Regions from separate parts of the Terribacillus sp. AE2B 122 genome, predicted to be linked through region 1. Evidence: riboswitches for the same ligand, from Rfam matches in the RefSeq annotation. Region 1 holds a riboswitch; each other region holds the start of a gene.
What was found. Region 1 has a riboswitch for S-adenosylmethionine ahead of ssuE (NADPH-dependent FMN reductase). Riboswitches for the same ligand answer to the same signal wherever they lie in the genome.

Region 1 (7,482 bases):
TGATCCCGCCTGAAATAGCACTGGTGTCCGTTGCGGAGAAGGTTCAGACAGATGCGCTCCTGGAACAGTGTAATACGTGCCATTGTGGTGAATATCATGCACCTTTTCTGGATTAGTGTAAACTTTCCTATCTGTATCTCGAACTACTGCATCGTCTTCCCAACTGCCTTCCCAAAGCTTATAGCATACTTCTACGTATTCCTCAGCAATAGTATAGCGCTCGTCATGTTTAATTTGCGTATCCAAACCTAGGTTTCTAGCTGCACTTTCTAAATAGGATGTAACAATATTCCAGCCTACACGGCCTTTCGTTAAATGATCCAACGTAGAGACGCGACGCGCAAAGCTGTATGGATGCTCATACGTAACAGACGCTGTAACACCAAAACCTAGATGCTTTGTGACTTGAGCCATCGCCGGCACAACGAGCAGCGGATCATTTACCGGCACCTGGGCTGCCTGACGGACTGCTCCCTCCCGGGAGTTCTGATAAACGTCGTATGTTCCAAGTACGTCCGCCAAAAATAATGCATCAAACTGGCCACGCTCCAATATTTGCGCAAGATCTGTCCAATACTCCAAATCTTTGTAGCGATGTGCCTGATCGTCAGGATGTGTCCATAACCCCGGTGATTGATGTCCAACGCAATTCATATCAAAAGCATTCAAATAGATCCGTTTGTTCGTCATTTAGAAAATCCTCCTTTAGTTATCTAACAGCAAGTTCTTCTGTAGCATGTACTTGTGCTTTCGAAGCAGGGGCAAGAAATGGCGTTAACAGAAAACTAAGTGCATACAAAATGGCAAATCCCCAGACCACACCAACAATTCCTAAGTAATTGTTCAGTACCCCGACAAGCACCGGACCAAGAAACTGACTGGCTCCTGCACCTAAATTAAGTACAGAGATCGCTGCCCCGCGGTTGGCAGGAGCAAGCGTCGGTAATATAGCAGACAGCGGAACAAAAGCTGCAATTGCGGCACCGAAAAGAATTGCGTTCAGTACAAGCAGCGGAATGTTTGCTCCGAATGCTGCCGGAATGTAGTAGTAAAGCAAAGAACAAACAGCTGCTCCCACACAGCCAAACCAACGGACTACCTTAACCCAGCCAATTCGGTCACCTATCATCCCAAATAACACACCAGCTGCCATATTGCTGACGGACTGAATCGCCCAAAGCTGAAGCCACTGACTCGTTGAAATATTTAGGAAACTCGTAAAAAAACCTGGCATTACAACTACGAAACCATACCATCCTGCTGTATTAATTGTACGAAGGAGACCGCCAGCAGCAACGCGCGGACTCTCCCAAAGAATCGTGATTCCTTTTAGCGCCTCCGCCCACTTATTTTCTGAAGTTTGATCTTGAATCCTGACTCCCTGGCGATCTTTGTCGTCTACTAATGCAACACCTAGAATTCCACCTAAGATAATCCAAATAAGTGAACTCCAAAGCGTTGCCATTTCACCAATGTACGGAAGCAGAATACTCGGATAATACGAGCCAAGAAAACCGATACCGCCAGCAAACATAAAGAAGAACCATCCCATTGCTGTTGCAAGCTTTTGCTTTTCTGTACGGTAAGCAATCCACACAATAAAAGCGAAAGCAAACAGCGGGTAGCCAAAACCGCGCAAACCGTACATGATCACCATCATAGAAAAGCTTTCCAAGTAAAGACCCAGATAAAGAAAGCCGATTTCAAAAACAACCCATGTCACCAGCCCGATCAGCATCGTCCTTCGCGGTCCTATGACTTCCCCAAGCACACCAGCAAGCCAAGAAGCCAGTGTGAGTACGATTCCGTAAGCACTGAACATAATTGCTGACTGATTGGTAGTGAATCCTATGTCGACAACATACTTAGACAGAAATGCCTGTTCAATGCCGTCCCCAGTCATGAACAACAAAATTGCCAGCAGCCCGCCAATGACTTGAATCGGAATACCAAATAATGTTTTCTTTGCTCCCATCACTTTCCTCCTTTACTTCACGGCACTGGCAGCATGATTACGGCGAATAGATTCAACAAGCTGATTCGCCTGCCTGTTAATTCTTACACCGGTTTCTTCGTCCGCCACTGGCTGATTTGGGTTCTCTTTATTGATATGGTGATCGCATAAATATACTCCCTGTAAAGGCTCTCCTTTTAGATTCGCGATTAGCGGCTTTAATGCATAATCTATCGCAAGCAAATGTGCCGGGCTGCCGCCTGTCATGATCGGAAGTACCGGCTTATTCTTAAACGCGTCCTGAGGCAGTAGATCAAGTAAAGCTTTTAATACGCCGGTATAAGCTGCTTTGTATACAGGTGAAGCAATAATTAATCCTTTGGCACTGCTGACGGTTTGACCTGCTTCCACAATAGCCGGACTGTCGAATCTTGCATAAATCAGATCCTCCGCAGCAAAATCGGTAACGCTGATCTCCTTCACAGAATAGCCTTGGGCTTCCGCCAGTTTCCCTGCATAATTTGCTGCCAGCTGCGATCTTGAATGTTTGGATGGACTGCCTGTTAGAATGATAATGTCTGTCATTTGTCAATTCTCCTTTTTTTGTAGTAGAGTGACTAAACGAAAAAAAGCTCTCTTTTCCGAAGAAAAGAGAGCTTGAGATAATCGCCCGCACTCTTATCTTCCAAGAAATTAATCTTGCTGGATTTAGCACCTTTCTGACATAATCAGAGGTTGCTGAAGCTTCATCGGGCCAGTCCCTCGGCTTCTCTTGATAAGAACTATATGAAATTGTTTACAATGATACGTGCGTTACTAATAAATGTCAACAGGAATTGTCTGAATTTTTTAACACAGTACTTTTTTCTTACAGATTATTTTTAACTTAAACTGTTCCGTTTGCTTCTCATGTGATCATAGTCCCTGCATGGCATACATTTCATTCTGTTTTAGCTACATATCTAGGTGAACCTCTCCAAAGCTCTGTCGGAAGTTAACTTTACTCAAGAATTCAGCATCAACGAAGCATATGTTTTCAGAGTTTACTATACCTGCTGACATTCAATAGGATACCGACAGAGCTAAGCGTAAGCGTAAGTGAAGATCCACCGTAGCTTAAAAACGGCAACGTAATACCAGTAACTGGAATCAAGCCTATAACAACACTGATATTGATCATGCACTGGATAGCAATCATACCAGTGATACCTAATGCCAGCAGACTACTGAAGCCATCAGGCGCCCGAAGCGCAACTTGTATGCCTCGCCACAGAAACAACAGGAAGAGAAGCATAACACCTGCGCCGCCGATGAACCCGAGCTCCTCTGCTAGAATGGCAAAGATGAAATCCGTCTGCGGCTCTGGCAGGTAGAAGAATTTTTGCAGACTATTGCCTAACCCCAGCCCCATTAACCCGCCAGGTCCAATCGCATATAGGGATTGGATGATCTGGAATCCTTCCCCTAACGGATCTTCCCAAGGATCCAGAAAAGCTGTGATACGCTGAATTCGATATGGCGCAGACAAGATGAGCGCCGCGAAAGCACCTAGCCCTAAAATACCTAGACCAACGAAGTGTGAGATTCTGGCTCCGCTCACTAAAATCATCACCATACAGGTAAGTACAAGTACTACACCAGTTCCCAGATCCGGCTGGAGCATGATCATACCGAAAGCTGTAAAAACGAGTAAGAGCGAGGGCAGGAATCCTTGTCTCAAGGAAGTTATATATTTCTGCTTAGCCGAAAGATAGACAGCTAAATAGATGATCAAGCCCAGCTTCGTAAATTCAGAAGGCTGGATACTGAAGGCCCCTACCCCTATCCAGCTCCTTGCACCACCACGGACCAATCCGACACCCGGAATCAAGACGGCAATGAGCAAAACAAAGCAAATCAAAAGTAAAACCTTCGCATATTTCCGCCAAATCTCATAATGCAACCTGGAAATGACCAGCATAGCTCCTAAACCAACACCGGCGAACAATAGCTGCCGCTTGGCAAAAAAGAAGCTATCGTCAAATTTATATTCCGCCCATACAGCAGAAGCACTATACACCATGATGATACCGATTGTCAGTAGGCCTCCGATAGAGAAGAGCAATAGCCAGTCCGTCTTCGGAAGATTAGATTTACGCAAAGAAAAACCCCATTTCCTTGGATTGGAATTGGGGGTCCGCATGCAGCGAAGCGGCTGAGCAGGACAAGCCCCTACTCTAAGGTATGCACCGCTTCAACAAACATGTCTCCTCTTTCTTCAAATGTACGGTACTGATCCCAGCTTGCACAAGCTGGAGACAGCATAATCACATCGCCGCTTTCAGAGATGCGATAAGCAATTTCAGCTGCCTCTTTGACATCCTTCGCATGTTCGATAAGCTCGATTCCAGCCATATAAGCAGTCTCTCGCAATTTTTCAGCTGTTTCACCAAAGACGATCAATGCTTTCACATGTTCCATGAACGGAACAAGTGTTTCAAACGTATTTCCGCGATCTAAACCGCCTGCAAGCAGAATGATCGGCTGATCGAACGATGATAATGCCTTGGAAGTTGCCAATATATTAGTAGCTTTTGAATCGTTATAGAATGCCCGGCCATTGATGTGCTTGATATACTGCAGCCGATGCTCAACGCCTGAAAAAGTCTTCAATACTTGCTGAATACCTTCATTAGTTGCTCCGGCTAGCTTAGCAGCAGCTAAGGCAGCGAGTATATTCTCCAGCTGGTGGCCACCGACAAGCAAGATATCTTTCATTTCAGCTATCGGTTCATCTTTGAAATACACATGTGTATCATCATACCATGCACCATCTTCCAGCTTTCTTGAACCAGAAAAAGGAACAAGTGTTGCTTTTGCTGCTTTGACAATGTCACGAAGGCGCTCATCTTCCGCATTATAAACAAGATAGTCGCCTGCATCTTGATTACGGAAAATATTCGCTTTCGCTTGTTCATAGTTTTCAAGAGAATGGTGATAATCCAAATGTGCTTCAAAAATGTTAAGCATAACGCTTATGTTCGGACGGAACTGATCAATACCTTGGAGCTGGAAAGATGAAAGCTCCAAAACAAGCCGGTCATCTTCTGTTGTCCTGTCGGCAACTTCGGATGCGGCTGTACCGATATTCCCAGCTACGTACGTACTTACTTGACTTTCTTTAAGCATCTCATAAGCAAGCGTTGTCGTCGTAGTCTTACCATTTGATCCGGTAATACCGATCAAAGTGCCCTTATGAAGCAATCCAGCAAGTTCAACTTCTGTCAGCACTGGAATATTTCTTTCCATTGCTGTTTGAACGATCACATTTTCATAACGAATACCTGGGTTCTTGATCAAGACATCAATATCTTCCAGGAGTTCTACTTCTTGCACACCAAGTTTCACTTGAGCACCTTTTTGCTCTAAAATTTGGACCAGTTCTTCTTGATTGGATGCATTCAGGTCACTAACCCGAACATTGCGTCCGTGGGCAAGCAATGTGCTGGCAGCAGCAAATCCACTCTTGGCCAAACCTAGTACAAGCACGTTCTGATATGGGAATTTGGTTTCAAAATCACTCATCATAATCCCACCTTCATGTAAACACCGATGACAGCGAATAATAGTCCTACAGCCCAGAATGTCGTTACAACACGCCATTCTGACCAACCGGACAGTTCATAGTGATGGTGAAGCGGGCTCATTTTGAAGACCCGTTTTCCGGTCGTTTTGAAGGAAATGACCTGTATCATTACTGAAAGTGTCTCGATAACGAAAACACCGCCGATGACAATCAGCAGGATTTCCATTTTAGTGAGGATAGCCACTGCTGCAATGGCGCCGCCGAGTCCCAGTGATCCGGTGTCTCCCATAAATACCTTTGCAGGATGCGCATTGAATACAAGGAATCCAAGCAAAGCTCCGACTACCGCCAATGAGAATACAGTAATTTGTGTCTGCTGTACATCATAGTACGCTACTACAGCGAAAGCTCCGAATGCAATCGCAGCAGTACCTGCCAAGAGACCGTCCAGTCCATCTGTCAAATTGACAGCATTGGATGCGCCGACAAGCATAACAAGAATCAAGAAGAAATAACCCCATCCGAGGTCCCACTGAATCGATGTTCCCGGAATCTGTATGTAAGTACCGAAATCATTGTATCGAAGCAGTGCATAAAAAACGATCGCAATAATGATCTGGCCGATCATTTTTTGCTTGGACGTTAATCCAAGATTACGTTTCATTGCCACTTTGATATAGTCATCCAGGAATCCTAGCAAACCGTATCCGATTAATACGAATAATAGCAGCCACGTTTCCAAGCTAATATGGATATTGCCTATTGCATGCATGATCCATGTAGATACGACAATGCTGATCATGATCATCACGCCGCCCATCGTCGGTGTACCCGACTTTTTCATATGGGATTTTGGTCCTTCCTCACGAATACTCTGACCGAATTTCAACCTGCGCAGAAATGGTATGATTATTGGAGAAATAAGGACGGTGACGATGAATGCTACTGCAATTGTCACAAGTAATAATGCCACGTTCATTGATGTTTTCCTCCTTTAAAAAGCACCCGTCCAGTGTATTACTGGCGCCAGTGGCGCCATGTTTCTAATTACCAGCTATTAATTCTCTTCCATAACAGCGATTGTGTCAAGTATGGATTCAAGCTTCATGCCGCGTGATGCTTTCAGCAGAACGATTGTATCCTGCTGCAGCAATGGCAGCACTGCCTCAGCCAAGGATTCCTTGTCGCCGAAGTGAACGGCTGTAATTGGTGTATCTTTTAATGCATCGGTAATTTCATCCGCATCCTCACCAATCGTAAATACATGCGTAGTATCCGCGGTGATAGCTTCTGCAATGTCCCGATGATAGCGTTTGGATTCGGTCCCTATTTCATAGATATCCCCAAGCACGAGAATACGTCTGGCAAACGGCAGACCCTGTACTGTCCCAATGGCTGCTTTCATGGAAGTTGGAGAAGCGTTATATGCATCATTGATAATTTTACTTCCATTCTTACCCGCAAGCTGTTCCATACGCATTCCTGTCATTGACGGAGTAAGCAATGCATGCTGGATTAGCTGCTGATCGACACCCAGCTCTTTTCCGAGCACGATTGCATAGCCTGCATTCCGTACATTATGCGCACCAAGCAAAGAAAATGTGTAATTTTCACCGTTCACTGAAAAAGCAGTCGCTGCATCAAGTGTCTGCTCAATCTTGAGCTGCTGTTTATTATGCTCTTCAAAGCCGCACGTGATTGTTGTCTCTTTTTCGTGATGGAACGCAAGCAGAGGCTCATCTCCATCAATAATCAACACGCCATCTTCAGCTAAGCCAGCTGTAATCTCACTCTTTGCTTTGGCAATGCCTTCTCTTGAACCGAGAAATTCGATATGCGACTCCCCGATATTTGTAATGATTGCATAGTCCGGCTGCGCAATTTGCGACAATAGCTCGATTTCACCGAAGTTACTCATACCCATTTCTAAAACAAGCACTTCACAGGAAGGCTGCATAGATAA
Region 2 (7,482 bases), on a different contig from region 1:
AGTGTAGCAATGTAAACATCATCCAACTGTAAATAGCGCACCCCTGCATCATAGAAAGCTTGAATGGCATCTTTATAAGCCTGGATTACGTCAGCAGCAAAATCCTCGATATCTGGATAAATCGTTTGATCACGGATATCTGTATGGAAGAGCTGATTCGGACTAGGAATTGTCTGTTTAGCTACTGCCCTGCCAGCGACAATGTCTTGGAATACTTTATAATCCTCGAGGAAAGGATGATCATGATTGAATGAAACTTTACCAGTATTTTTAATGTTATACCGTTCTGTCTCTTCACCTTTAAACAGATAGCCTGTGTCCGGTACATAACCCGTAATACCATTCAGATGCTCCAGAAAATCCGTATGCCAGAATCTTCTCCTGAATTCTCCGTCTGTCACAAGCTCCAAGCCAACTTCAATCTGTTTGTCGACGATTCTTTTAATTTCTGACGTTTCGATTCCGCGAAGTTCTTGTTTGCTGATTTGGCCTTCTTTGAATTGCTGTCTTGCTTTGTGCAGTACATCTGGACGAAGCAAGCTCCCTACGTGATCTGCTCTGAATGGTGCCGTTTTTGTTTTAGTTGTCATGTTCATCATCTCTCCCATTTTAGTTTTCTACTTTTTCTGTTACTCGTTCAGCAGCTCTCAAGGCCTGCTGCAGATCTCCTATGAGATCCTCCACATGCTCCAGTCCAACAGATAAACGCAAGAGCCCATCTGTTATACCTCGTTTTTTGCGCTCAGCTTCCGGCATGGCAGCATGTGACATCGCAGCCGGATACGAAAGAATGGATTCTACCGCACCGAGACTAACGGCAAAAATAGGAATGCAAAGCTGTTCCACAAAAACCTTCGCGTGCGCCCTGCTTGGCAGAGCGAACGATAGTACTGCTCCATTTCCACTGGCCTGCCCGGTATGTATGTCATGTCCGTTATGGGTGGGCAAGCCAGGGTAGAAAACATCTTCCACAAGCGGATGCTCCTGCAGGAACAAAGCTATCTTCTCTGCTGTTTCAGTCGACTGTCGCAATCTTGCGCCTAACGTCTTTATTCCTTGGAGCAGCAAATAGCTGTCTTGGGCACCGAGAATAGCACCAAATGTATTCTGGATGAAAGCTAGTCGTTCTCCCAGCTCCATATCCTTTGTGACCAGCAATCCGGCGATAATATCACTATGCCCTGACAGAAACTTGGTTGCACTATGGATGATCACATCCACACCTAGTGCCAATGGCTGCTGATACAGCGGCGTCAAAAAGGTATTGTCTAGGAAAGTTAAACAATCGTTCTGCCTTGCTATCCGCACAACTGCCCGGATGTCTGTCACCTTCAAGCAGGGATTAGACGGTGTTTCCAGGTAAATGACTTTTGTATTTGGGCGGACAGCTGCTTCAACAGCATCCAAATCGGTTAAATCTACAAAGGAATGACTAATCTGGAATTTCGGAAGGATCTCTGTCACAAAACGATACGTTCCACCGTATACATCCTCGGTTACAATTACATGATCACCTGCCGACAGCAGCATGAACGCTGAGGATATTGCTGCCATTCCAGATGAAAATGCTAAAGCTTTTGAACCGGACTCCAATTCAGCGGCCTTCTGCTCCAGTGCATTTCGTGTCGGATTGCCAGAACGACTGTAATCAAATGGACCGAAATCATCGAAGCTTTCCTGATGGAAGGTTGACGATAGATAAATCGGCACGTTCACCGCACTAGTCCGCTGCTCGTTGTATGATTCCCGTATACACGTCGTCTCAGCATGTTGATCTTCCATTAGATGACCTCCTAATCCAGTTTGGCGAATGCTTGCTGTAAATCACCAATCAAATCCTCTGCTTCTTCAATTCCAACCGAGAAACGAAGCAGACAATCGCAAATTCCTCTGGCTTCCCTCTCCTCAACAGGGATGTCCGCATGTGTTTGTGTTGTCGGATACGTAATAAAGCTCTCCACTCCGCCAAGGCTTTCGGCAAAGGTGATGATGTTCATGCTGCGAAGGAATGTATCAATCCAGCTGCTTTCCTGGACGCGGAACGAGAGCATCCCACCTTTTCCTGTATACAGGACATTTTTCACCTTTGGCTCCTCTGCCAGGTAACCTGCGATACGCTGTGCATTTGCTTGGTGCTGCCGCATTCGAAGCGGCAGCGTCTTCAATCCGCGGATGAGAAGCCAGGAATCGAGCGGAGATAAGACAGCTCCGGTACCGTTATGCAATACTGCTAACCGATCTGATAGCTCGCTGCCTTTACTCACAACAAGACCAGCTAAAACGTCATTGTGCCCGCCGATATATTTCGTCGCACTATGAATGACGATATCTGCACCTTCTGTAATTGGCTGCTGGAAGTAAGGCGTCAGAAACGTATTATCAACAATTAACAGCAGATTGTATGCTTTTGCCAGCTGCGCATAGGCAGCAATATCTATCTCCTGCATAAGCGGGTTTGTCGGTGTTTCAAGGAAAATTGCTTTTGTATCATCCGTTATCATCATCGCTGTCTCTTCGACGGAACGAAACGGTGCATAAATCGGCGACACATCATATGCATCCGAATAGAAATCAAATAGTCGATACGTACCTCCATAAATATCCTCTGGCACTAGCAGGGAATCGCCTGAACGGAAAAGTGACAATACGAGCTGAATAGCTGCCATGCCTGAGCTGCATGCAAATGCCCGGTCGCCTTTTTCCAGCTCTGCGAACCCTTCTTCCAGGACAGTACGAGTAGGATTCTTTGTCCGTGAATAATCATACCCGGTAGATTCGCCGATTCCGCCATGTGCATAAGCAGTAGACAGATACACTGGCGGATTGACTGCCCCAGTTACTCCATCACTCTTATTTCCGAGCTGCACGAATGTTGTTTCTAAACTATATCCCATACCGCTTCTCACCCTTCTCTTCAACAAAAAAAGAACCTTCTCCCCAAAAAGGAAGAAGGTTCAGCCATGACCGAATCAGCTTCTTATCTTTAAGGCGGATACCTTTTGGATTTAGCACCGTGTCTTCTCAGACTGGTTGCTGAGACATCACTGGGCCAAGTCCCTCCGTCTCTCTTGATAAGAAAAGTTCTATATAATTTTTATATTAAAGCTATGTTATCACACAAGAATGTACAGTCAAGCATTTTTTAAAATTTTCTGCCAAATGAAATTTTTTCTAATGGAATTTTTAGCAAGGTGATGCACATCAAGGAAAGTAGTGACAAAAAATAGGATTGACACCTAGAACTTTTCGGTCTATCCTTTTCTTTACAACTGATATTTCTTATCGAGATTGGTGGAGGGAATGGCCCAACGAAACCAAAGCAACAGGCTGCAAGACGCAGTACTGTGCTAATTCCAGGTGTTTGACACTGAAGATAAGAAGAGCGGAAAATCTTTAAAAGACCCTCTTCTGTCTGGAAGAGGGTCTTTTTTTAGGTTCAATTCCGATTATTTTCATTGGAAATATCAAGATTGTTACAGGAGGTTGGAAAATGGAACAGATAAAGCAAACGCTTGCGGAAGTACATACGGAGTTAGAAAACAATTTCACCGAAGTCGTTGAGTGGAGACGTTATTTGCATCAGCATCCCGAATTGAGTTTCCAGGAGACGGAGACAGCCCGTTTCATCGCTGATAAACTGCGCAGCTTCGGCTACGAAGATATCCAGACAAACATCGGCGGCTATGGCATCGTGGCTGCACTTACAGGAAAGACAGCGGGTCCGACGATTGCGCTGCGAGCCGATTTCGATGCCCTTCCGATAGAAGATGAAAAAGAAACAGCTTATCGATCCAAAACACCTGGCGTGATGCATGCTTGTGGTCATGACGGCCATACTGCGGCATTACTCGGAACTGCCAAAGCATTGATCAAACATAAAGATAGCCTGAAAGGTAAAGTGGTCTTTTTGTTCCAGCCTGCTGAGGAAGTCCCGCCAGGCGGGGCCAATGCGATGATTGAAGATGGTGCGCTCGACGGTGTGGACTATGTATACGGTGCTCATCTTAATTCAGCTGCTCCTATCGGAAAGATCGGCGTTGGTGAAGGTTTCAAGATGGCAGCAGTGGATAAATTCGCGATTACCATCCAAGGAAAAGGCGGTCATGGCGCAGCTCCTCAAGAGGCTGTAGATCCAATTGTCATTGGAAGTGATATTGTCAGCGCCCTGCAGAAGATTGTCAGCCGCAGAGTCAACCCGCTGGAGTCAGCAGTCGTCACACTCGGTGTATTTCAATCTGGCCAGGCATTCAATGTTATTCCTGATACCGCAAGATTGGAAGGAACCGTACGGACATTTAATGCCGACATCCGCCAGCAGGTGAGGAAACAAATAGAGTCCATTGTAGCCGGTATCGCAACTGGTTTCGGTGCAACTTATTCGATCGATTATTTGCACGGCTATCCTGCTCTTTTCAACCACCCAGAAGAAACTTCACTTCTGCAGCGTCTATTTGCCGAAGAATTCGGTGAAGAACAAGTCATTCCACTTGAAACCGGGATGGGAGCAGAGGATTTCGCTTATTATTTACAGGAGATACCAGGAAGCTTCTTCAAAGTCGGATCCCGCAATGATGATACAGGTACCCATTACCCGCATCACCATCCTAAGTTCGACATCGATGAGCGTGCTTTACTCATCACGGAAAAAGCATTCACGAAAATTGTATTCTCGTTATTGGGAAGCTAAGGAGGAATTATATTGAATAAGAAGTTTGCACTTATATTATTCGGCTTAATGGCCACCATCGCCCTGTTCGGGTGCTCCAGCAATTCCAGTAGCAGTTCCGGCGCAAGCGGCGGGGACCCTGTGGAAGGCGGCGACTTGAACGTTGCGATGACTGCTGACCCTGATACGCTAGACTGGATGTATTCCGGAGAAAGTGCTACTAGGAAGATCGGCTGGCATATTTATGAAGGTTTGTTTGCACTGGATCATGATTATCAAGTACGCCCTTTGCTTGCTGACGATTACACTGTTAGTGATGATAAGAAGACTTACACGATCACGCTTCGTGACGGATTGAAATTCCATAACGGGCAAGACGTTACAGCTGAAGATGCGAAGGCTTCAATCAATCGCTGGCTGAAGGTCTCCTCTGTCGGTAAAATCACTGCAACGCATGTTGATTCAGTTGAAGCAACAGATGACCTGACATTGGTCATTACGCTTAACGATCCGTATACCGCTTTGCTTACTGATATGTCCGCACCAAAAGCATCAGCAGTCATTATTCCAGCTGACATTGCTGAAGCAGCAGGCGAACAGCCGCTGACAAACGAGCAGCTGATCGGTACAGGTCCATTCAAATTTGATTCCTGGAAGCGTGGGAATGAGATTATTCTATCCAAATTCAAAGACTATCAATCTCGTGAAGAAGAAGACTGGGGCGGTTTGACAGGTAAGAAAACTGCATACCTGGATACAATTCACTTTAAAATCGTAAAGGACCCGCAAGTTATGCTTAACGGTTTGAAGACAGATTTATATGATTACGTACAATCCATTCCGCTTGATTTGTATGATGTAGTTGATACGACACCGAATGTCGAACCAGCTATTTCCAGCAACGGCTATTCCGTCATTACACCTGATAAGTCAGAAGCACCTTTCGATGACATTCAAGTCAGAGAAGCACTTCACGCTGCACTTGATAAAGAAGCCATTGCCAAAGCAACTTACGGCAACAGCGAGTTTTATAATTTAGATGGTGCCTTGTTTACACCAGATCAGACAGCTCTTTATTCGGATGAAAACATCGATAACTTCGAGGCCTTTAATCAGGATGAAGCTAAAAAACTGCTTGAGGAGAGCTCTTATGATGGGCAGCCAGTGAAGATCATCTTCTCTAATGACCATGCAGAGTATAAGAAAATTGCCGAAATCGCAGAACAGCAGCTTGAAGCAGTCGGTTTCAACGTTGAGCTGGAGTCCTATGAATGGGCAACTTACCTGGAAAAATGGAGCGATGGCGCTAACTGGGATATGGTCGTAGTCGGCTGGTCTCCATTCTTCTCGCCTAATCAAGCTGGTGTAGTAAGCCAGGATTCCAACAGCAGCGGCTGGTACAACAGCGAACGCTGGCAAGAGCTTATCGCACAGTGGGGTGAAGCAGAAGATGAAGCAGCCCAGCAAGAGATTCTCGCTGAGCTGAACAAGACGATCTATGACGAGCTTCCATTTGAGAAAGTAAGTAACCTTTCCACTCTGGATGCACGCACTTCCAAGTTGCAGGATTATGATGATTGGTATGGTCCTCGCTTCTGGAATACATGGAAATCACAGTAATGCCCCGAGAAAATCGCCTGCGTTACCGCTGGCGATTTTCTTCCATTTCTAAATAAAGGAGTGACGTATGTGCTTAATTACACGATTCGCAGGCTACTATCTGTCATACCAGTTATGCTTGTTGTCAGCATCATTGTATTTCTGCTCGTTCACTTGACACCCGGAAATCCAGCTTTCATCATCCTTGGAGAAGACGCTTCACCGGAAGCCATCGCACAGCTGGAAGAACAGCTTGGTTTGAATGAGCCTTTGTATATCCAATTCTTCGACTGGATCAAACAAGTCATCACAGGTGACCTAGGGACGAGTGTCTACTCTGCCCAGCCAGTTACGGAACTGATCTTTGGTAACTTTGGACCGACTATTAGCTTGATGGTATTGTCCCTGCTCTTTATTTTGGTCATCTCCATTCCGCTTGCGATACTGATTGTGTCCCTGCGCAAAACGATTCTCGATCCATTATTTACCAATGCTTCCCTTCTAGGTGTATCAATTCCAGAATTCTGGCTGGCAATTTTGCTTGTGCTCGTGTTCGGTGTGACATTCCCGATCTTCCCGGTCGCCGGCTATATGCCGCTTGCCGAAGGCTTCGGTCCATGGATCTACCATTTGCTGCTGCCTGCTTTTGTGCTGGCATTAGTGGAAATCGGTATCATTGCCCGAATGCTCCGGGACAGCATGCTTGATTCCGTAAACCAGGATTATACAAAAACAGCACGGGCAAAAGGCGTTCGTGAACGCGATGTCTTGATGAAGCATGTTTTCTCCAATGCGCTCATCCCGACTACAACTGTTCTTGGTGCCACGGTCGCCGGTCTGCTAGGCGGGACGGTTATTATTGAAACACTTTTCACTATCCCAGGCATCGGGCAGCTTTTAATCGACTCGATTCACCGACGGGACTACCCGGTAATTCAAGGTGTCGTGTTATTTATTGCCGCGATTTACGTCCTGGTCAACTTAATCGTCGACCTTTTGTATGCATTTCTTGATCCGAGGATCCGCTATGACTGAGCCGAAGGAGGTACATAAACGATGATGTCCAAGAAGAGGAATATTATAGCTCTTACGATTTTCTTACTCGTTGCATTAGCGACGATAACTGCCAATGTGTGGCTGCCGGTCTCCCCCACAGCGATAGACGCTAACCAGCGCCTGCTTGCACCATCTGGCACCCATTGGTTCGGTACAGATGA
Region 3 (7,482 bases), on a different contig from region 1:
AGTCACAAACGCCAGCTTCATCTACAGCTACATTTTCAAGAATAGTGCCAAACTTGATGGCGCCATGAATTTCTGGCTCTTTTTCAGCTGAAAGATTGATGCATTTAGCATAACAGCCGCCTTCAATATTGAAGATTCCATCAGGTGACCAGCCATGTTCGTCATCTCCGATCAAAGGTCTGTTCGGATCAGCAGATAGTGTAGTCTTACCTGTTCCAGATAAACCGAAGAAGAGTGCTGTATCACCGTCTGAACCTACATTAGCAGAGCAGTGCATTGGCAGGATTTCTTGCTGCGGCAGAAGGAAATTCATTACGGAGAAGATGGATTTCTTCATTTCTCCGGCATATTCCGTTCCACCTATGACGATTACACGCTGTTTGAAGGAAACGATGACAAATGCTTCTGAATTAGTGCCATCGACTAGTGGGTCTGCTTTTACACCAGGAGCAGAGATGACAGTGAATGCAGGTTTATGTGCAGTCAGCTCCTCCTCATTTGGCCGAATGAACAATTGGTGGGCAAATAGATTATGCCAAGCATATTCGTTGATTACTTGTATTGGGAGATGGTAACGTTCATCAGCCCCTGCAAAGCCTTGGAATGAGAATACTTCTTCCTGTGCCTGCAGATAGTCTACGACTTTACCTAAAAGTTGCTCGAATGTTTCTTCGCTAATAGGCTGGTTGACTTTTCCCCAGTCTACTTTGTTTTCGGAAAGCTCGTCTTTGACGATGAATTTATCCTTTGGTGAGCGGCCGGTATATTTCCCTGTCGCAGCCCGCAAAGCACCAGTCTTTGTCAAACGAGCTTCTTGGTGGGACAATGCCGCCTCCGTCAGCTGAGCTGCTGATAGGTTTTTCCTTACATTGGATTGGGAGCGCATTTCTTCTAGCGCTGTTAATGCGTGCATCATTCGCATCTGGATCCCGCCTTTTTTTTAGAAGTTTTAATTAGTATAACACATTAAAATATTAATACATACTATTTTAAAATGCAATCGATAAGTGAATGCTTTATTGGTTAATAATTCCGAGTTTTTAAGTCGGTATTAACATGATTTTGTTGACTTCTGGAGGCTGTTCCGATAACATAGTTGCGAACGGAAAATCACTCTTATTCAGAGTAGGCGGAGGGACAGGCCCTAAGAAACCCGGCAACCGTCACATTTTGTGAAATGGTGCTCAACCTGAGCAAGGGATACCTTGAACGATAAGAGAGGGAATAAGCCAGCCTTCTGTTATGATGGAAGGTTTTTTTCATGTAACGGCTTAATAATAAAAAAAGAGCAATACTAATGATAGTGCTCTTTCAACCTTCACCCATTATCAAGTTTCTTAATAACATACCTTGGAAAGAGTAAAACTTCCGTATTAATTGTAGTTGAAGGGGGATTTGGCAGAATGACTGCTAATCGTCGATTATTTACCTCAGAATCCGTTACTGAAGGGCATCCGGATAAAATCTGTGACCAGATCTCGGATGCTATATTAGATGAAATCCTAGCTAAGGATCCGAATGCCCGTGTTGCTTGTGAAACGACTGTTACGACTGGACTTGTACTCGTTGCAGGTGAAATTACAACCAGTGCTTATGTAGATATCCAAAACATCGTGCGTAAAACAATCAAGGAAATTGGTTATACACGTGCGAAATATGGCTTTGATGCTGATACATGTGCTGTATTGACAGCAATCGATGAGCAATCTCCTGATATTGCAGGTGGTGTTGATCAGGCGCTTGAGGCTCGTGAAGGGCTGATGACGGACGAAGAGATCGATGCAATCGGTGCAGGTGACCAAGGCTTGATGTTTGGCTATGCAAGCAATGAAACACCAGAATATATGCCGCTGCCAATTTCATTGGCGCACCGTCTATCCAAGCAACTGGCGAAGATACGGAAAGATGAAACTGTGGATTACTTGCGCCCGGATGGGAAAACACAAGTAACAGTAGAATATGACGAAAACGATCAACCAGTACGGATTGATACGATTGTCATCTCCACACAGCACCACCCAGAAGTGGAGCAAGCTCAGATTCATACCGATTTGAAAGAGCTTGTTATCAAACCTGTCGTTCCAGCTGAATTGCTGGATGAGAATACAAAATACATCATCAACCCGACTGGACGATTCGTTATCGGCGGACCACAAGGTGATGCAGGTCTGACTGGACGTAAAATCATTGTTGATACGTATGGCGGTTATGCTCGTCACGGCGGCGGTGCATTCAGCGGAAAAGATGCTACAAAAGTAGACCGTTCCGGTGCTTATGCAGCACGTTATGTGGCGAAGAACATCGTTGCAGCAGGTCTTGCAGAGAAATGTGAAGTACAGCTTGCTTATGCGATCGGTGTTGCTGAACCAGTATCCATCAGTATCGATACTTTCGGAACAGGCAAAGAGTCAGAAGAAGCATTGGTGAAAGCGGTACGCGATTTATTCGACCTTCGTCCTGCCGGCATCATCAAGATGCTGAACCTGCGTCAGCCAATCTACAAAGATACAGCTGCATACGGTCACTTCGGACGTACAGATAAAAACTTCCCTTGGGAGCAGACTGACAAAGCAGTACAGCTGGAAAGCTATACATTTGCATAAGCTGCTTGAAAGGCAAGAGCGGTAATTTCGCTCTTGCTTTTTTTGTGTCGGCACCCATAATCTCCCTTCAAGAACCGAATTGTTTTATGCTATAATTAATGGCTAGAAGTAATGAAAGAGAGGCTAACATTAAATGTGTGGTTTGATTGGCGTAATTAGAAAAAACGTAAAACAATTAACGCAAGCTGATAAGGATAAATTCAAACAACAGAACAACATCATCACGCACCGCGGTCCGGATGATGAAGGTTATTACCATGACGAACATGTCTCATTCGGTTTCCGCCGCTTGAGTATTATTGATATCGAGGCTGGTGTTCAGCCATTAAGCTATGACGACGAGAGAATCTGGATGGTTTTCAACGGAGAGATCTACAACTATGTAGAGCTTCGTGAAGAATTGCTGAAAAAAGGCGCAGAGTTCAAGACAGAATCCGACACCGAGGTCATCGCAGCGATGTATCATACATACGGAACGGAAGCATTCAAAGAGCTTCGCGGTATGTTCAGCATTTTGCTATGGGATAAAGAGAAGAAGACACTTTTCGGAGCACGTGATCCATTTGGCATCAAGCCGCTCTTCTATAAAGAAACAGAAGATGAGATTTTCTTCGCTTCTGAGAAGAAAAGCATCACACTTCTGGAAGAATCAGAAACAGTCGATACGGAAGCGCTGCAGCATTACTTGAGTTACCAGTATGTACCGGAACCATTCACGATGACAGAAGGTATCAAAAAGATAGAGCCTGGTCACTACTTCGTGAAGCGTGAAGGTGAACCTATAGAATTCCATCGTTACTGGCATGCGACATTCTCACCGAAAATCATGGACAAGCAAGCTTGGATCACACGTATCCAGGATGTGCTTCATGATTCCGTGAGCAAGCATATGCGAAGTGATGTACCAGTCGGTTCCTTCCTTTCAGGTGGAATTGATTCTTCCATCATTGTAGCCATTGCGAAGCAATTCAATCCGAATTTGAAGACATTCTCTGTCGGTTTTGAACGTGAAGGATTCTCCGAAGTAGATGTGGCAAAAGAAACAGCTGAGAAACTCGGCGTAGAAAACTATTCCCATATCATTACACCAGAAGAATACTTGGAAAAACTGCCGAAAATCATGTGGCATATGGATGATCCATTGGCTGATCCATCTGCTGTGGCACTTTACTTCGTGGCAAGGGAAGCTAGCAAACATGTAACGGTTGTACTTTCCGGAGAAGGTTCGGATGAACTGTTCGGTGGATATAATATTTACCGTGAACCAGAATCCCTTCGCATGTTCGATAGTATTCCGGGACCTGCAAAAGCCTTGCTTGCAAGAGTAGCTAAAATCTTGCCAGAAGGTGTACGTGGTAAGAGCTTCCTTGAGCGTGGTACAACGCCATTGAAAGATCGTTATATTGGAAATGCTAAAATGTTTGAGGATGCAGACAAACAGAAGCTATTAAAAACATACAGTGATGCGGTTCACTACCAGAAGATTACAGCACCATTGTATGAGAACGTAAAAAACGAATCTCTTGTCGATCAAATGCAGTATATCGACATTCATACATGGATGCGCGGAGACATCCTTCTGAAAGCGGATAAGATGACAATGGCACATTCACTAGAGCTTCGCGTTCCATTCTTGGATAAAGAAGTATTCCGTGTTGCCCGCGAGATTCCGGAAGATTTGAAAATCGCCAACAACACAACGAAGAGCTTACTTCGTGAAGCGGTAGAAGGCATTGTTCCGGATCATGTTTTGCATCGGAAAAAACTTGGTTTCCCAGTGCCAATGCGCCACTGGCTGAAAAATGAACTGAATGGCTGGGCGAAAACACTCATCCATGAAAGCCAAACAGATCATCTTTTGCATAAAGACTACATCTTGAATCTGTTAGATGCACATTGCCAAGGTAAGGGAGATTACAGCCGTAAAATCTGGACTGTACTTGCTTTCATGCTATGGCATCAGATTTACGTAGAACGTAAGTATGACTTTGCTGAGTTCCAAAAAGTCGATAGAGTGGAAAGCAAACTGCAGACCACATAATAAAAAAGCCGTTCCTGCAAGAGGAACGGCTTTTTATGTTGTTTCTTTATACTGTTTGCTTTTCTTGATATATTCCAACCGAATGCGCTCCATGTCCTGGAAATCAGCTTCGGTCAAATCACGTATTACTTTGGCAGGTCTGCCGAATGCAAGTTTGCCGGAGGGAATTGTTTTTCCTGGGGGGACGAGTGAACCTGCGCCTACATAAGCACCATCCTCGATGACCGCGCCATCAAGGACAATTGACCCCATGCCTATAAGGGAATTTTTTCCGATTGTGCAAGAATGGAGCGTAACTTGGTGACCAATCGTGGCTCCTTGCTTTATAATAAGAGGAAGATCAGGACTTTGGTGTAGGACACAAAGATCCTGCACATTGGCGCCTTCACCAATCATAACTGGAGAAACATCACCGCGTATCACTGTCTTGAACCAGATGCTGGCATCTTTTTTAATCGTAACGTCTCCTGTAATAACGGCGTCAGGAGCTACATAAGCTTCTTTGTGAACATGTGGACGTTTCTTGTCGTATTCGTATATCATTTGAATACTCCCTTCGTTTATGTTCTTATAGAATTAATAGATTTTTTGGAAAGAAGACAATCCCGGATTCGAGGAGCGAAATTACATTATGGTCCAACAAATACCAAAGTCATCGGTTTTACTTATGCATCAAGTATATCGGAAAATATTCCCGGAAGTACATAAAGAATTAGAACTATGGACACAGCGGGCAGAAGCGATACCGGATCCGGAACTGCGGAAGCAGGCACTGGAAAGTATTCGGACCAAACGCTTCCATTGTCAGGGCGGGGCAGTATACAGTCTGCTTGCTGGTGATGCCTGGAAGCAAGCGATCAAGTTCATTATTGCCTATCAGACTATCAGTGACTATCTTGATAATTTATGTGATCGTAGTACTTCTCTCGATCCAGAAGATTTTCGTCTGTTGCATCAATCGATGCTGGATGCACTTCAGCCCGGTGAAAAGCTGAAGGATTATTATGCATTGCGTGACGAGCGGGAAGACGGCGGATACTTGCACTCACTTGTTTTCACGTGTCAGACTATCCTTGGCAAACAGCCGAACCTTCCAGTTTTGCAGCCTTATTTGCTGAAACTTTCCGGCTTATACGGCGATTTGCAAGTGCATAAGCATGTGGCGAAGGAAGAGCGGATTGAAAGACTGACGAACTGGTTTGCCCAGCATCAAGAGGAGCACAGGGATCTTACATGGTATGAATTCTCAGCGTGCAGCGGGTCGACCCTCGGTATCTTCTGTTTTGTATCCTATGGTATGGGGATGGAACTTGACCATCAATTAGCAGATGATATCTATCAAAGCTACTTCCCATATATGCAAGGACTGCACATTCTGCTAGATTACTATATCGATCAGATGGAGGATGAAGAGGAAGGAGATCTGAATTTCTGCCATTATTACCGAGACTCAGATGAAATGAAGGAAAGACTCCAGTACTTCATTGAGCGGACGAACGAAAGCGTGCAGCGCCTCCCGCATGCGTCATTCCATGAGATGGTCCATCACGGGCTTGTTGGACTGTATTTGGCAGATCGCAAAGTGAGTCTGCTATCGGATGGCAAAGAGATGATCAAAACACTGCTCAAGGCAAGCGGAAACAAATCGAAGTTTTTCCATTTGAATATCAAAGCATATAATAAAATGAAAGAAGCGCGTACCCCGATAAGTTAGGGGATCGCGCTTCTTTATTTCTTGTTGCAAAAAGTAATAATGAATAATATGAAAGCGGCCGATAAATGTAAGATGAACAGGACTTTGTACTATCTGACGGTCAGTCATAGTCTGTATGGATCTGCATGTCTGATTCTGACTTCTGCATAAGCATTTCATTTCCAATGTATTCCTCGGGTGCTGGTTGGACTTCTTCCTAGCTGTAAATATTCCTTTATTGCATATATCTTTATTTTTTGAAGGCTTAGCATCTTATTCATTGAAGCTCGTGAGATAAATGGCAATTGCACTATTCGTGAATTGGTGGGTGCCTTTGAGATGGGTTTCTACATCTACTTTAATAACATCTCCCGGAATCAATGTATTTTCACAAAAAACCTGTTGATAAATTAAACATGCATATATATAATGGATTTATGAAAGCGTTATAAAATTAATATGTGTTTAAAAAATAAACAAACTTACATAAAGGAAACAGTTATTTAAGGATTAACGCAGCAAAACTAGTGCTACTCACATCTTGATTCGAATTATAAAATGTGTGAAAAGAGGTAACGACAATGCAAAAGTTATTTAAATTTCAAACAGCAGACCAAATCATTGCAGGGCCAAACTCTCTTGAAAGTTTAGGCGAGCAGCTCCAATTATTAGGTACAAGAATACAATCGGTTTAAAATGTGTTGTTGCTAGGGCTTTCAACATGGCCATAAAAAAGTCATGTTGAAAGCCACATTATGAACTTCGTGGGAGGGAATATGATGAAGCCGATTATAGGGATTACCATGGGGGATGCCGCAGGTGTGGGTCCTGAAATTATTGTAAAAGCCTTGAGCCATAAGGGTGTTTATGATATATGCAGACCACTTGTGATTGGTGATGCGAAAATGATAGAAAGAGCTATACGCGTCACTCAATCTCCTTTAACAGTTGAGACTGTTGCATCTGTCGCTGAAAGTAATTTTGAATTTGGCAGAATTGACTGTATTGATTTGAATCTGCTATCTGCTGACATGCTTTTTGGAGAATTATCACCACAAGCAGGAGATGCGGCCTTTCAATATTTGAAAACGGCTGTTGAGTTGGCTAAGAATAAGGAGATTCAATCGATCTGTACTGCACCATTA
Region 4 (7,482 bases), on a different contig from region 1:
CGCCAGAAAGTTTCGTGATAATCGTGCATGATGATTTTCTGTAATAATTTATTTTCCAGGATATGATCCGGAAGGGATGGAAATTCACGGTAGGAATCGACGTACTCTGGATTGAAGCGTCCTTGGAAATACTGCGCCATGCTTCCGTTTTCACGTTCAATACCAGGCAGCCATTCTAAACGGCCATCTTTGTCGAATATGATTGCCCGTGAATAGCGGCGGTAACGATTTAAATCCAAGGCATAGCTGTCTGCCGGCAGTGTATCGAAAACAGCCTGTATTTCAGCTAAATCCTGTTCCATCCCCTCATACGCCAAATCCTTTTGTAAGTCATATATGCTGTACCCTTGTTTCTCTAATGCGTTCATGCTTAAACCTCCACAAATCTTTAATCTTTCTCTATCATAATACATGCAGAGATAAAGGAACATGCTTTCGTTTGCGATTTTGCGACATTTGAACAGGAGTGACCTAAATGAGAAAATCCAAAGCAGAATTTGAGAAGCTCTTTCAGACAGCTTCTACTATTCAGAAGCTGCTGCAGGCCGGTGATGTACTATACAGCTCGATCGGTCCTTCCACCTACTTCTTCAGTCATGTCGGTATCGTCGGAAGCGATGGACGAATTTTTCATGCACATCCATCTGGCGGTATCACCGAATCATTGAGATCATACCTGTCCCGTCACCATCATGGCGGTACAATCACGCTGCTCCGGCCAAAAATAGATCCGTCTGGTGCAGCAGAGTGGGCTGAACGTTCCATTAGCTTGATGAAAGGATACCGTTTTAGCCGCGCCTTGGCAGACCCTGCTTGGAATTATTGCACAAAGTTTGTATGGCAGGCATTCTGGAGCGGTGCCAGAACCGATTTGACCAGTGCCCGGAAACAGCTATCCAGACGCTGGATCTTCCCTCGCCATATCAAGCATTCGGCCCATTTTGAGCCGATCGCAAAATTCTCGCTCGAGTATCGGCTCTAGTCATAATTTTCTGGTAAAATATGAAGATAGTATGATTAAAGGGGGATTTTGAATGCAATTCGAACAGAAATTAGAAAAATACGCCGAGCTACTGCTGCATATCGGCTTGAAAGTAAAGCAAGGACAGGATTTGATGATTGTAGCCGATCTAGCTGCTGCTCCTTTTACAAAGGTGGTAGCTCAGAAAGCATACGAAGCTGGCTTACGTGATGTTATTGTCGATTATCAGGATGATAACATTACAAAAGCAAAAGTGAAGCTTGCAAAAGAAGATGATTTGGATTACTTCACTCCATTCCGCGGCCGTGTGTATGAAGAACTAGCAGCAGCCGATACTGCTTTCCTGGAGCTCAAAACACCGAATCCATCTCTCTTTGAGGGAATCGATTCTGCTAGAGTTGCCCGTTATACGAAAGCAATGGGCGCTGCCAGACAAGGCTATCAAGCCCACAAAACGAATGGCCGTGTGAACTGGCTAATTGCATCGGTGCCAACTGTAGAATGGGCCGAATCTGTTTTCCCTGATTCACAAGGCCAGTCAGCTATCGACAAGCTATGGGATGCTATCTTCTTCACAACTCGCTCTGATAAGGAAAATACAGTTGAGCTGTGGGAACAGCATGTTACAGCTATGAAAAAGAATGCTGACCATTTAAATGCACGTAACTATCGCAAGCTGCATTATAAGGGACCTGGAACAGATTTGACAATTGAACTGCATCCTGATTCCTTCTGGACTTGCGCCGAATTTATGAAAGAAGATGGCTCTACATATATCCCGAATCTCCCTACAGAAGAAGTATTTACCATTCCTGTAAAGACAGGAGTAAACGGAACAGTTAGCAGCACAAAACCATTGAATTATGCAGGAACTTTGCTAGAGAACTTCTCCCTTACCTTTGAGAAAGGAAAAGTGGTAGACTTCACAGCGGAAAAAGGCTATGAAACATTGAAGAATTTGCTTGAAACAGACGAAGGGGCACAATTCCTTGGAGAGGTTGCGCTAGTACCGCACCAGTCGCCTATTTCTCAGTCTGGGATCGTGTTCAATAATACTTTATTCGATGAGAATGCTTCCTGTCATTTGGCTCTTGGCCAAGCGATTGGCATGTGCGTAAAGGATGCTCGCAATAAATCAAAAGAAGAATTTATGGAAATAGGCTTTAACTACAGTCTGACCCATGTTGATTTCATGGTTGGTTCCGGAGAATTATCCATCACAGGCGAAACGCCAGATGGAACAACTGAAGCTATCTTCGAAAATGGAAACTGGGCTTTTTAAAGACACAGAAAAGGAGCAGCGTAACGCTGCTCCTTTTGCTATGTACGGCAAATCATGAGTACTTCTCGGTAATAGCCAAGCTGATGAGGACACAGTTCATCATTCGCTACATCGATCCGCTGACGTGGAGCTCCTGCAACAACTTCCGCTTCTACGCTTGCCGCTTTTCCCTCGACGAGCTTTTCCAAATCATTTACACGCATCCGTACGATTTGTAGCACTTCTTCGTTTAAAAGAATATCTGGCAGTTCCTCTAAGTAGTAGAAGAATTGGTGACAGAACTCCCGATCGACTAAATTTTTGGCGAATAATTCTTCTTGAATGATTCCTTTATAAAAAAGATCGCTCTCTTGAAGCATAACACCCAATTCTTCCTGCACTTCACGTAAGCCTCCGACCACAGGCGTTTCGCCGCTTTCCAGATGACCAGCTGCGGTAATGTCGTATTTCCCGGGAAATTCACTTTTATTGAAAGAACGTTGCTGTAGATAAATGTATAGTTCTGTACCATCATGTTCTATAAACCAGCAGTGGAAAGTCTCATGCCAGTCTCCATCACGATGGACTTCCTCTCTTTCTTTCACCCCAAGCTCCCGATGCTGCTCATCGAAAATCGTCAATAGCTCCATGTTTTGCCCCCATACTTATTCCTTTTTTACTAATGTAAGCGATATCTTCAGGCTTGTCTACCGTATATTTCCAATCAGATCGAGTTATCGCGCATTTCCTCGACTAGTGGCATGATTTCGTTCGCGAACCGCACCATCTCCTGCATATGCGGCGAAAACTGAAGCAGCAAAAGACTGACACCAGCGTGCTCGTATGCAAGTATCCGCTGTGCAATTTGTAACGGGGTACCAACCAGATGCGGCCGAAGCCCTCTTGCAGAAACAGCATCATCGCTAATTTTGCTTTTTTGTGCCAGCTCTTCCTCTGTTACATATGATTCGTAATCTCCGCCGGTAATTCTTTCCCATTCCTGGTAGGCTTCTTCCTCCGTTTCACGGCAAATGACATAAGCTGTCATACCGAATTCGGTAAATGGAGATTTGCCAGCTGCCTCACGACGAATCTGCATATCAGCGATCATACTGGCCACTTCCTGTACAGAGCCGCCTTTCATTACATATGCATCACATGTCTCGGCAATTGTCTGCCGTAAATAGTCGCTTTCTCCACCAGCATATAATGGCGAAATCTCTTTGGTCTTGCCTGCCGGTAAATAATCGACATGCTGTACTTGATAGTACAAGCCATCATATGTGTAACTGCTAGCTGTCCAAACTCCGCGCAGCACTTCAAAGAATTCCTCTGTTTGCATATAGAAATCCTCTGATCCTGCAATATCACCATCTAGGCGTTTTTGCTCCTCTTCACGTAAGAAAGAAACGACCGCTAGTGAAAAACGGCTATTACTAATCTGATCAATCATTACTGCCTGTCTCGCTGCTTCCACAGGCTGATCGATGCTTGGCCGGACTGCTGCCATAATGTGCAATTTATCGGTTGCCTCCGCAATAGCGCCAGCAGCTTCCCAAAAGTTCAGCTGCTGACCGGCATTTTTTCCTTGGTATAGGTAGGTGTCTGGCAGGAAGACCGCATCGAATCCTAAGTTTTCAGCCGTATGCGCAGTTTCCTTCACATCTGACAGGCTAAGCGGTCCTCCATCTTCCACATGACGCAGCCAGCTGCTTGAAACTGGCTGCCAGTATGCATATTTCATTGTTATTACTCCTTTTGCACATAGGAAATCCTACCGAACGACACATCGATTCTACTAAAAAAGCTTCTTCGATGAGAAGAAGCTCTGTATTGCAGCCGTCGTCATCTTATCACGCAGCTTTTGCTGCAGGTCGTAGCACCTTCCTGCAGGACTGCCCTCCTACAGTGGGTTGCCGGGCTTCATCGGGCCTTTCCCTCCACCACTCGTTATAAGATTTCTTATGAATTGTACTTCCTACTATACCAGATTAGCAGTGTCTGATTCAAACAGAATAACTGCTATTGCTTACGCTGATGTGCCTCCATCAAAAGACGGTACCCATCTTGTCTTGCTTTCTCTTCATAAACTGGACTGGTGAGCATGAACTCAACTTCCCCGCCGTAATAGTCTTCCAGCTCTTCAAGCTGCTGCAGCACCTCAGTTGGTGTCCCAATTACCATGGTAGGACGATTGTCCTCAAGACGCTCTTTTTCATAAGGAGACATTTTGTAGTCTGCTGCCTTATCCGGGCGCAGCATCCCTTTGACTGGTCTCCCTTGTTCCTGAAGCAGCGATGCAACTTCATGACTTTTCGCCAGCGCTTGTGCAGCTGCTGTCGTCTCCGCACAGAATAAAAACAGACTTACCATCATTTGCGGCTGATGCTTCCCTTCTTGGAAGGCTTTCTGATACACATCCAGCACTGCTGCATCTTTATCTCCACGTATGAATTGGGCATAAGCAAACCCGATTCCATGATATGCAGCAAGACCAGCGCTGCCTGCGCTTCCGCCAAGGAGCCAGACAGACGGAGCAGTGTTAATGTTCGGCATCGCTACCAGATCTCCGAAGCGATGCTTTTCTTCTTTTCTTATATCCAAATAATGAAGCAAATCACGTATTTGCCGATCATACCAATCCTCCGGTACAGCCTTATGCTCCTGCAGTGCCCTTTTTGCGGCTGGCATACCGCCAGGAGCCCTCCCGATCCCAAGGTCGATCCTTCCTGGATGAAGTGCTTCGAGCAATCTTGCATTTTCAGCCACTTTATACGCACTATAATGAGGCAGCATAACACCGCCTGATCCGATACGGATGCGGGATGTTTTGGCAGCAAGATGCCCCATCAGAAGCTCTGGACTGCTATGAGCCAAGCTGCCAGCGTGATGTTCGGACACCCAAAAGCGCGTATACCCAAGCTGATCAGCGAGCTCTGCCAGCCGCACTGTTTCTTCCAATGCATCTGCCGCATTGCCATCTTCTTTGATTCGGGATTGATCCAATATACTAAGCTTCATTCTACCCACTCCTTCTTTGTATCATATCCTGTGCGAAAGACTTTTAAAAACAATCCGTTTTTCTGTATGCTAGAAATGACCGAATAAAAAGGATGGTGCTCAAATGATCGGATTTATCGGATTAGGAATCATGGGACAAAACATGGCAGCAAACCTGCTCGAAAAAGGCGAACAATTAGTAGTCTTTAATCGCACAAAAGAAAAAGCCCAAGCACTATTGGATAAAGGTGCTAACTGGGCAGAATCGCCACGGCAAGTCGGGGAACAAGCTGATATCGTATTTACGATGCTGACAGACCCAGCTGCTGTCCAAGCAGTTGCTTATGGGGAAGATGGACTTTTCAGCGGCATGAAGGAAAATAGTTTGTGGGTGGATGTCAGTACCGTAAAACCTGCGTTCACAAAAGAGATGGCTGAAGCTGCTCGTGCGCATCATATCCGTTTTGTTGATGCACCCGTATCAGGTTCAAAGGCTCCGGCGCAGCAAGGTAAACTGCACTTTCTAGTTGGCGGAGACGAACAAGATGTTAAAGAGATCACCCCGCTGCTTGAGAAAATGGGACAAAGCATCCAGCATATGGGCGTCAATGGTAATGGCTCATCTACTAAGCTTGCAGTGAATATGCTGCTTGTTCAGTCTCTGACTGGTTTATCTGAAGCAATCAGCTTTGGGGAAGCAGTCGGTCTTGATCGGGAGCATCTGATGGATGTATTGCTCGCCCTGCCTGTGACAAGTGATATCCAAGCTGGGAAACGGGATACGATTCTCCAGCAGAACTTTGATCCGCAATTTCCTCTGGAGCATGCATACAAAGACTTGCAGCAGATTTCCGAAACAGCTTATGAAGCAGGCGCTCCTCTTCCGATGACAAACAGTGTTAAAGAACTGTATGCATTAGCGAAAAAGAACGGCTATGGCAAACAGGATGTCGCTGCCGTTTATGCACTTTTAGCAAGAGATTGACACATATTAGACAAAGAATCCGAATTTTTTCGGATTCTTTTTTTATTCTCATCTATTATTTTTAATTAACATTGGCATATTAACAATATGTACAGGGTATGTAGGCATAAGGTACTTAATTCATGTGAAGTAATTTTTTTGCATATTTTCACCAAATTATAATCATTATCATCTGTTTGGTTTATTAAATTTTTTTAATCAGTTAGAAACAGGCACTCTACTAGCAGAATACTTTCATATCAATATTTTTATGCTAAGATAATTATGGTTTTATTAATTTAATAACTTTCTAAAGGGGTCTTCATCATGGCTGATTCATCTAACAAACCAAAACGGGAGGTCAAATGGATTCCGCTCCTAATCACTGTATTGATCGGCGTAATTCTTTGGTTCGTCCCTTCACCAGATGGTGTACAAGCAGAAGCATGGCATTTATTTGCTATCTTCGTCGCTACGATCATCGGTCTGATCATTAAACCGATGCCAATGGGCAGTGTCGCTATCCTTTCGCTGACGGCTATCGTTTTGACGAAGACACTCGGACTAGAAGAAGCGTTGAGCGGATTCCAGAATAGTACAATCTGGCTCATCGTCATTGCGTTCTTTATTTCCAGAGGTTTCATCAAAACTGGTCTCGGGTCCAGAATTGCCTATTTGTTCGTGCGTCTATTCGGTAAAAAGACTTTAGGCTTGTCTTACTCGTTGATCGGCAGTGACTTGATTCTGTCACCGGCCATGCCATCTAATACTGCTCGTGCCGGCGGTATCATTTTCCCAATCATCCAGTCATTATCAAGTTCATATGGTTCTAAAAGCGGTGATGGTACAGAGCGCAAAATTGGTTCTTTCCTGACTTTTGCATCCTACCAAGGAAACGGGATCACTTCAGCAATGTTCCTGACAGCAATGGCAGCAAACCCATTGGCAGCCATTGCTGCTGAGAGTGTTACTGGTCAATCAATCTCATGGGGAAGCTGGATTCTTGCTTCCATCGTGCCTGGTATCATCAGTTTGATTGTTATTCCTTTCGTCATCTTCAAGCTGTATTCTCCAGAAATCAAGGAAACACCGAAGGCGACTGAAATGGCGACAGAGAAATTACAAAGCATGGGTAAACTAAAGCGTTCTGAATGGTATATGATCGGCGTGTTCCTGCTTCTCCTTGTATTGTGGATTTTCGGCGAAAGCTTCGGAATCGGCTCTACGACAGCAGCATTCATCGGACTTGTCGTTCTATTGCTGACAGAAGTATTG

Region 2: linked by a shared signal. The riboswitch ahead of AE2B122_RS13780 (methionine biosynthesis PLP-dependent protein) and the one ahead of ssuE (NADPH-dependent FMN reductase) in region 1 are both predicted to bind S-adenosylmethionine.
Region 3: linked by a shared signal. The riboswitch ahead of metK (methionine adenosyltransferase) and the one ahead of ssuE (NADPH-dependent FMN reductase) in region 1 are both predicted to bind S-adenosylmethionine.
Region 4: linked by a shared signal. The riboswitch ahead of AE2B122_RS06065 (LLM class flavin-dependent oxidoreductase) and the one ahead of ssuE (NADPH-dependent FMN reductase) in region 1 are both predicted to bind S-adenosylmethionine.

The regions. Positions count from the first base shown of each region.
Region 1 is NZ_LR700942.1:971,527-979,008, forward strand. Features, by position in the region: gene AE2B122_RS04935 (LLM class flavin-dependent oxidoreductase) at 1-690, opposite strand, end outside; gene AE2B122_RS04940 (MFS transporter) at 710-1,975, opposite strand; gene ssuE (NADPH-dependent FMN reductase) at 1,988-2,539, opposite strand; SAM riboswitch class I at 2,630-2,736, opposite strand; gene spoVE (stage V sporulation protein E) at 2,991-4,094, opposite strand; gene murD (UDP-N-acetylmuramoyl-L-alanine--D-glutamate ligase) at 4,166-5,518, opposite strand; gene mraY (phospho-N-acetylmuramoyl-pentapeptide-transferase) at 5,518-6,498, opposite strand; gene murF (UDP-N-acetylmuramoyl-tripeptide--D-alanyl-D-alanine ligase) at 6,577-7,482, opposite strand, start outside.
Region 2 is NZ_LR700946.1:269,052-276,533, forward strand. Features, by position in the region: gene AE2B122_RS13770 (5-methyltetrahydropteroyltriglutamate--homocysteine S-methyltransferase) at 1-590, opposite strand, end outside; gene AE2B122_RS13775 (aminotransferase class I/II-fold pyridoxal phosphate-dependent enzyme) at 610-1,782, opposite strand; gene AE2B122_RS13780 (methionine biosynthesis PLP-dependent protein) at 1,794-2,894, opposite strand; SAM riboswitch class I at 2,975-3,078, opposite strand; SAM riboswitch class I at 3,277-3,380, shown strand; gene AE2B122_RS13785 (M20 family metallopeptidase) at 3,491-4,687, shown strand; gene AE2B122_RS13790 (ABC transporter substrate-binding protein) at 4,700-6,286, shown strand; gene AE2B122_RS13795 (ABC transporter permease) at 6,356-7,300, shown strand; gene AE2B122_RS13800 (ABC transporter permease) at 7,322-7,482, shown strand, end outside.
Region 3 is NZ_LR700948.1:130,611-138,092, forward strand. Features, by position in the region: gene pckA (phosphoenolpyruvate carboxykinase (ATP)) at 1-922, opposite strand, end outside; SAM riboswitch class I at 1,114-1,219, shown strand; gene metK (methionine adenosyltransferase) at 1,404-2,603, shown strand; gene asnB (asparagine synthase (glutamine-hydrolyzing)) at 2,737-4,644, shown strand; gene AE2B122_RS16160 (gamma carbonic anhydrase family protein) at 4,678-5,187, opposite strand; gene AE2B122_RS16165 (tetraprenyl-beta-curcumene synthase family protein) at 5,276-6,358, shown strand; gene pdxA (4-hydroxythreonine-4-phosphate dehydrogenase PdxA) at 7,114-7,482, shown strand, end outside.
Region 4 is NZ_LR700943.1:149,336-156,817, reverse strand. Features, by position in the region: gene AE2B122_RS06085 (2OG-Fe dioxygenase family protein) at 1-368, opposite strand, end outside; gene AE2B122_RS06080 (hypothetical protein) at 476-982, shown strand; gene AE2B122_RS06075 (aminopeptidase) at 1,035-2,264, shown strand; gene AE2B122_RS06070 (NUDIX domain-containing protein) at 2,303-2,893, opposite strand; gene AE2B122_RS06065 (LLM class flavin-dependent oxidoreductase) at 2,968-3,987, opposite strand; SAM riboswitch class I at 4,091-4,202, opposite strand; gene AE2B122_RS06060 (LLM class flavin-dependent oxidoreductase) at 4,266-5,264, opposite strand; gene AE2B122_RS06055 (NAD(P)-dependent oxidoreductase) at 5,368-6,228, shown strand; gene AE2B122_RS06050 (anion permease) at 6,535-7,482, shown strand, end outside.